2 linked regions of the Pelosinus fermentans DSM 17108 genome follow. The protein of the gene in region 2 binds, or shares a complex with, the protein of the main gene of each other region. Links are inferred from orthologs where the notes say so. Each region holds a gene or a part of one and is shown on either strand. Other genes may lie near its edges.

The links.
Region 1: the proteins of FR7_RS05900 (region 2) and fliM are in contact, whole or in part, in a crystal structure (PDB 1F4V), measured with the Escherichia coli proteins. The link is inferred for Pelosinus fermentans DSM 17108 from one-to-one orthologs.

The regions. Positions count from the first base shown.
Region 1 is NZ_AKVN02000001.1:2,281,774-2,285,012, forward strand. Bases 269-3,171 are described here. They hold fliM (flagellar motor switch protein FliM), read left to right. Parts: upstream 269-1,169; coding sequence 1,170-2,174; downstream 2,175-3,171. Other genes in these bases: FR7_RS10320 (flagellar FlbD family protein), read left to right, coding at 271-465; FR7_RS10325 (flagellar basal body-associated FliL family protein), read left to right, coding at 632-1,111; fliY (flagellar motor switch phosphatase FliY), read left to right, coding at 2,167-3,171. Outside these bases: FR7_RS10315 (flagellar hook protein FlgE), read left to right, coding at 1-216; more of fliY, read left to right, coding at 3,172-3,239. UniProt on the Escherichia coli protein: FliM is one of three proteins (FliG, FliN, FliM) that forms the rotor-mounted switch complex (C ring), located at the base of the basal body.
Region 2 is NZ_AKVN02000001.1:1,338,992-1,342,288, reverse strand. What follows is about bases 170-3,130. They hold FR7_RS05900 (response regulator), read right to left. Parts: upstream 1,857-3,130; coding sequence 1,482-1,856; downstream 170-1,481. Other genes in these bases: FR7_RS05890 (methyl-accepting chemotaxis protein), read right to left, coding at 2,766-3,130; FR7_RS05895 (CheR family methyltransferase), read right to left, coding at 1,834-2,709; FR7_RS05905 (chemotaxis protein CheX), read right to left, coding at 1,005-1,478; FR7_RS05910 (flavodoxin), read right to left, coding at 170-546. In the rest of the region: more of FR7_RS05910, read right to left, coding at 109-169; more of FR7_RS05890, read right to left, coding at 3,131-3,297. UniProt on the Escherichia coli protein: Involved in the transmission of sensory signals from the chemoreceptors to the flagellar motors.

The sequences.
Region 1 (3,239 bases), 940 kb from region 2 along the record:
TATACAAAAACCACCAATTCAGGAGAGGCTCAAATTGGTTCGGCAGGTACAGGGGGACGTGGTACATTTACTCCTGGCAGCTTGGAGATGTCCAATGTGGATTTGGCACAGCAATTTACCAATATGATTGTTGCGCAGCGTGCATTCCAGGCCAATTCTAAAATTATTACGACTGATGATAATATGTTGGAAGAACTTGTAAACCTTAAACGTTAATATTAAATAAGGGGGGTAGAAATCCCCCCCTTCTATAAAATTGGAGGATTTTTTATGATAAAAGTAGCGCGTCTTAAATCCCAAGAGGAATTTGTATTAAATGCGGAATTGATTGAAACAATTGAAGAAACTCCTGATACCGTAATTACCCTTACGAGTGGCAGAAAGTTGATTGTAGAAGAAACCATGGATGAAGTTGTGCGTAAAGTAATGGATTATCGCCGAGCTATTTTTGGTAAGTTTAGATAGATACCTATTGGTAAAGATATGATCTTTTTATCACGAATGAAAATTATATGATAAATAAAAGGTTTATTGTCATTTTAATAAGTTAAAGGATAAGTAGTAAGAGTTTGTAGTTAAATATATTAGTATTAAGTTAACTTAATGTACAGTCTAAAATGGGGGTGTAACAGTGGCTGATGGTCAAAAGAAGTTTCCGATGATGCTTATGGTAGGGATGATTGTGTTTGGTTTATTATTGGCTGGGGGAATTTCCTACTTTATTGCGACTAAAATTGTTGCTGATAAAGCGGTGGATAAGAAATCTTCCCAACGTGAACCAGGTGTTTTTGTAAAGTTGGGTGATGCAAAAGATGGGCTGCTGATTAATATTGGTGGTGCAAGTAGTGGACGTTACTTGAAAATTGGACTTATTGTAGAGTTAAGACCTGACAAAAAGGCTACTACAGCAGCTGCTACTGGAAAAATGCCTTCACCGGAAGAAATAAAACTTGCAGATACAGCTGTTTATGTATTACGATCTTTAAAAATCGAAGATTTTGATCCTCTCAAGCAAGAACAGTTAAAAGAACTTTTGAAAAATGAAATTAATAAGTCTTTTGGTGATGACCGCGTCTATGACGTATATATTACCAATTTTGTTTTGCAGTAGATTTAGAATGTATGCCGTATTATAATATGTAATAGAGTGGTGGAAAGGAGAGAACGTATTGGCAGGTTCAGATGTGTTATCCCAATCTGAAATTGATGATCTGTTATCTGCATTATCTACAGGTGTAGTATCAGCCGAAGAAATAAAAGATGAGCAGAAACAAAGAAAAATAAAAGTATATGATTTTAAGCGCCCAGATAAATTTTCTAAGGATCAAATTCGTACCTTATATATGCTGCATGAAAATTTTGCTCGTCTTATGAACACTTACCTTTCCGCACATCTTCGGACACTTGTACATATTGATGTAGCTTCTGTTGATCAATTAACGTATGAAGAATTTATTCGTTCATTACCGAATCCAAGTGTTATTGGTGTTTTTCAAATGCGCCCTCTTAAAGGGAATGCGATTCTAGAGCTGAACCCGAATGTAATTTTTTCAATTATTGATCGCTTATTTGGCGGTCCCGGCTTACCTCCCGCCAAAACAAGATCATTAACTGATATTGAAGAAGCGATTGTTAAAAGAGTAATAAACAAAACGCTAGAATGTTTTTCTGATGCTTGGAAGCAAGTGGTTGCGATTGAGCCCAAGTTAGAAATCATCGAATCCAATCCTCAATTTACTCAAATTGTTCCGCCTAATGATATGGTCGTTATTATTACATTACATGTGAAGATTGGTCAGGTAGAAGGATTAGTTAATATTTGTATTCCATATCTAGTACTTGAACCCATCATGTCGAAATTGACGACTACCTATTGGGTTGCTTCTTCCGTTGCGAAACAAGCATTGCCTGAGCATATTAATGCAATACAGCGTAAGCTAGAAAAAGCTTTTATTCCTCTATATGTAGAATTAGGAAGAACGACGGTTACTGTGCAGGAATTATTAGGTTTAGTAGTGAATGATGTATTGCAGTTAGAGAGTAAAATAGAAAATGATCTGAATGTAATTGTAGGTCAACGCGAAAAGTTTAGAGGGAAGCCAGGACTCTCAGGACATAAGGTTGCATTACAAATAACACAAGTAATTTCAGAAGGAGATGAAAATTATGACTGAAGGCTTTCTATCCCAAGACGAGATTGATGCCTTACTAAGGGGAGAAGCTACTTCATCCTCTTCAACACCTGAGTTATCCGCAATGGAACAAGATGCCCTTGGTGAAATTGGTAATATTTCTATGGGAAGTGCGGCAACTACATTGTCTGTATTGCTTGGACGCCGGGTATCTATTACTACACCACGTGTATCCGTTTCCAATTTAGAAGAGATCAAGGGGCAATATCCTTTGCCGTACTTGGTTATTGAAGTTGGATATACACATGGCATTGTAGGGACTAATGTTTTAGCGATTCGAGAACAAGATGCATTAATTATTGCAGATTTAATGATGGGAGGGGACGGACTCAATCCACCTACCGAATTAAATGAATTATACATGAGTGCTGTGAGTGAGGCTATGAATCAGATGATGGGTGGAGTAGCGACATCCATGTCAACTATGTTCCGGAAGAAAATCGACATTGCTCCGCCCAATGTAAATTTAATTGATTTTGCAGTTGCTTCCAGCATTACGAATGCTGTTGGAACCGATGATAATATTGTTCGTGTTGCTTTTCGCATGGAAGTTGAAGATTTAATTGATAGTGAAATTATGCAAATTTTACCGATTGATGTAGCAAAAGAAATGGTGGACAGCCTTATGAATGCCGTACAGCCACCACCAGCAGCTGCGCCAGTTGCAGAAGCTCCCAAGGCTGCAGATACATCGGCATCTCAGGACCAGACTGCAAAAGCCCAGCAGCAAGTGGCAGCTGCTTCAGTCGCAAAACAGCACATACAGCCTGTTAATGTACAACCTGTACAATTTGCTCCTTTAGTACAGGGGACGATGCCGGTCACGGATACGAATATTGATCTTATTATGGATGTGCCATTACAAGTGACGGTAGAACTTGGCAGAACTCGTAAATTAATTCGTGATATTCTAGAATTGGCACCTGGTTCAGTAGTAGAGCTGGATAAACTAGCTGGTGAGCCTGTAGACATACTAGTGAATGGGAAGCTGATTGCCAAGGGGGAAGTTGTAGTAATAGATGAAAATTTTGGTGTAAGAATTACTGA
Region 2 (3,297 bases):
AAAAATAAACCTTTTTAAACGCGAAGACGCGAAAGAGCACGAAGAATAATATTCCTTCGTGCTCTTCGTATTTCTTCGCGACCTTCGCGATTTATTGTTTTTTTATCCTTAAGCGATAGCGGATGCAAGTTTTGCTCCAAGTTTTTTGCATGATGCAAGTCCTTCATCGTCAGGAGCGTTTTGGATCGTCAAGGCTTCATCTACAAGTTTAGCCCCTTGTCCTTCCATTCGCTCTACCCAGTCTCTCATCCATTGACCATCTCCCCAGTCAAAAGAGCCAAATAAAACTAAAGGAATCCCAGATAGATTTTCCCCTTCTAATGACGTAATAAAAGGATCGAATTCTCCTTCTTCCAATACTTCATTGCCCATTGCAGAACAACCCAATGCTACTGCATCAGATTTTAGTACATCATCTTTACTCGCTTTATCCACAGAAAGTAAATTCACCGAAACTCCATCTACCCCAGCGCCTGCTGCAATGGCTTTAGCCATTTCTTCAGTATTACCTGTCCCACTCCAATAAATAACGGAAATCTTCTTCATACACTCATTCCCCCATTTTTTATTTGATTGCCTTAACCTCTTACTTACACTCGCTTATTCTTTTGATTTTTTATGGAGAATACATCCTGTATTCAGTCCTGACATGATAACGATATTCATTATCATGTCAGGACTGAAAAAAATACCCTAATGGGCTGTTCAAACGTTATAAGCTGCTGTATGTAAGAAGTTTGTAGTTACATAGCCAGTGAAGTATGTAATTGAGTTTCTGATATTAATTCTCAATTCAATGACTATATTCTATCAATAAGATTCTTTCCTGTCAATAAAAAAAATAGAAAAACACTAAGAGTCTTAAAAACAATTTGAAACGCGAAGATGCGAAGAAAACAAAGAACTGTGAATGCTATAATACCCCTTCGCGACCTTTGTATTTCTTCGTGTCTTCGCGGTTCATTATTTTTTTATATAACAGTAGAAACTTATACTCCCTGCATTCATAAATAGGTCAAATCTAAATGAAGTTTTATTTCTCCGGCTTCAAATTCCATACTGAGCTGAGATACGTTCTTTTTATACAGAATGAAATGATTTTCACCAACAATGGTAAGAGGAGGTGTGATTTGATAATGATAGTCTGTTCCTGCTAATAAGGCTTTTGCCCTGCCGGCTATCATATTTACTAATTCGGCAACGCCATCATACAGTTCTTCATCTGCCAATTCAACAGAGGCAATGCCTGTCATAAAGGAAACAATCATCGCCGCATTTTTTTTGCTTAGTGCTATGGAAAGCAAGGCATTATGGGTACTTAAAATCATCATCACTCCTGTAATTTCACTTTTATACCCTTTAGGAGCAGCTGCTTTTTCTTGTACCGGGCAGAGTTCTACTCCAACCATAGTGCTAAAAACATCAGAAACAGACTCTGCTAAACATTTTTGCAAAAATAATTCTTTCTGCAATTCCATAGGCTACCTCCCCTCTCCCATACATTCTAATACTTTCTTCATTAGTTCCTCAATGGTAAAGGGCTTTACTAAGTAATTAATAGCTCCAGCCTGAATCGCTCTTATAATATTTTCTTTCTCACTCTCTGTAGTAACCATCATTACGGGTATATGCTTAAGAGATGCTGTATTTTTAATTTTCTCTAAAAAAACTAATCCATCCATACCAGGCATATTCCAATCTAATAATATTAGAATAATTTCTTCAAAAGATTCCTCTAAAATGGTTAAGGCCTCTATCCCATCCGCGGCTTCCACCAATTCATAATCAAGTACCTCTACGCCACTGCGTATAATTTTTCGAATGATGGCCGAGTCATCTACGGATAATATTTTCATAACATCCACCCCTCACAGTATAAAAGTTAGCATTTTTATAATACTCGGCTTCAAAGTATTCGTTATAATCCAGGAACACTTCTGAATTTCCTAGAATTAACACACCTTCTTTAGTTAAAGAGTTCGTAATTTTCTTGATGATTTCCTTTTTTAATGCTTCTGAAAAGTAAATTGCTACATACCTAAAAAAGATCAAATCAAAAAATCCTAATCCTATAAAACTATTTTGCAAATTAAACTGCCTGAATTGAACGCTGTTTTTGATCCTTTCATCCAGCAGCCATGTACGTCCTTCCTGGCGAAAATATTGTTCCCGATAATCCAAGGTCATTCCACGAGCCATCGTTATATTGTCATACTTTCCCAGTTTAGCAAGCTGCAAAACCGTATGTGAAATATCGGTGGCTACGATCTCGAAATGATTCAATGTAATATCGGCAATTCCATGCCGCAGGAGATAACGATCAATACACATAGCAATGGAATAGGGCTCTTGCCCGGTAGCACAGGCAGCACTCCAAATACGAATTTTTCCGCCCATACCTTGCCTGATTGCTGCAATGTATCTCGGCAGCAACTGATCTTCTAGAACTTCCCAAGGCGTTTTGTCTCGAAACCATAATGTTTCATTTGTTGTAATCGCATCAATAATTTCTTCTGTCAAAGCGGCTTGCTTCTGCTGACGCAGCATGTTATATAATTCGTCAAAGCTGGATAGTCCAAATCGTATTAAGAACTTGGAAAGCCGGCTCTCAATCAAATACGCTTTCTCATCTCGAATTACAATGCCGCAGTGTTCTTCAATATATTTCTGAAATAATTGAAATGCCTGGGAAGATAGGTGTCCATTCATCATCATCCCCCCTAACTATATCTTTTTATTGTCTCTATACTCTTTTAATGTCGATTTTATACTCGAAATCGTTTTGCTAATTCTTCTAATTTTCCAGAAACCAGGACAAGCTCATCTGCAGCCTGAGTGGTCTCCACTCCTTTGCTGGCTGTGTTATGTGAGGCTTTATTGATCTCATTCATACTAATGGCTATCTCTTCAACGTTGGCAGCGATTTTCTGGGAAGTATTAGCTACCTCACTCATTTTTATCGACGCACCTTCTGTATTTTTAGCCAACTCCCCTGCTGTTAAGGACAATTCGCTGACAGAATGAGCAATTTCTTTCACTCCCTGTGTGCTTTCCCCAGCCCCTCGGGCTACATGGCGGGATTTCTCTGCAATATCACCAATTTCATTGGAGATCAGATGTATCTTATCAGAAGCAACAATCACAGCAGAAGATATATCTCCCACTACAGTAGATTGTTCTGTTACAGCTGCTGCAATGTTATTACTATTCGTATTCATTACATCAATAACCTGGGTAATACCATTTACTGCTTGTACTGCCTCTTGCATTTTATCTTGCATCGCTTCGATCTGGGCT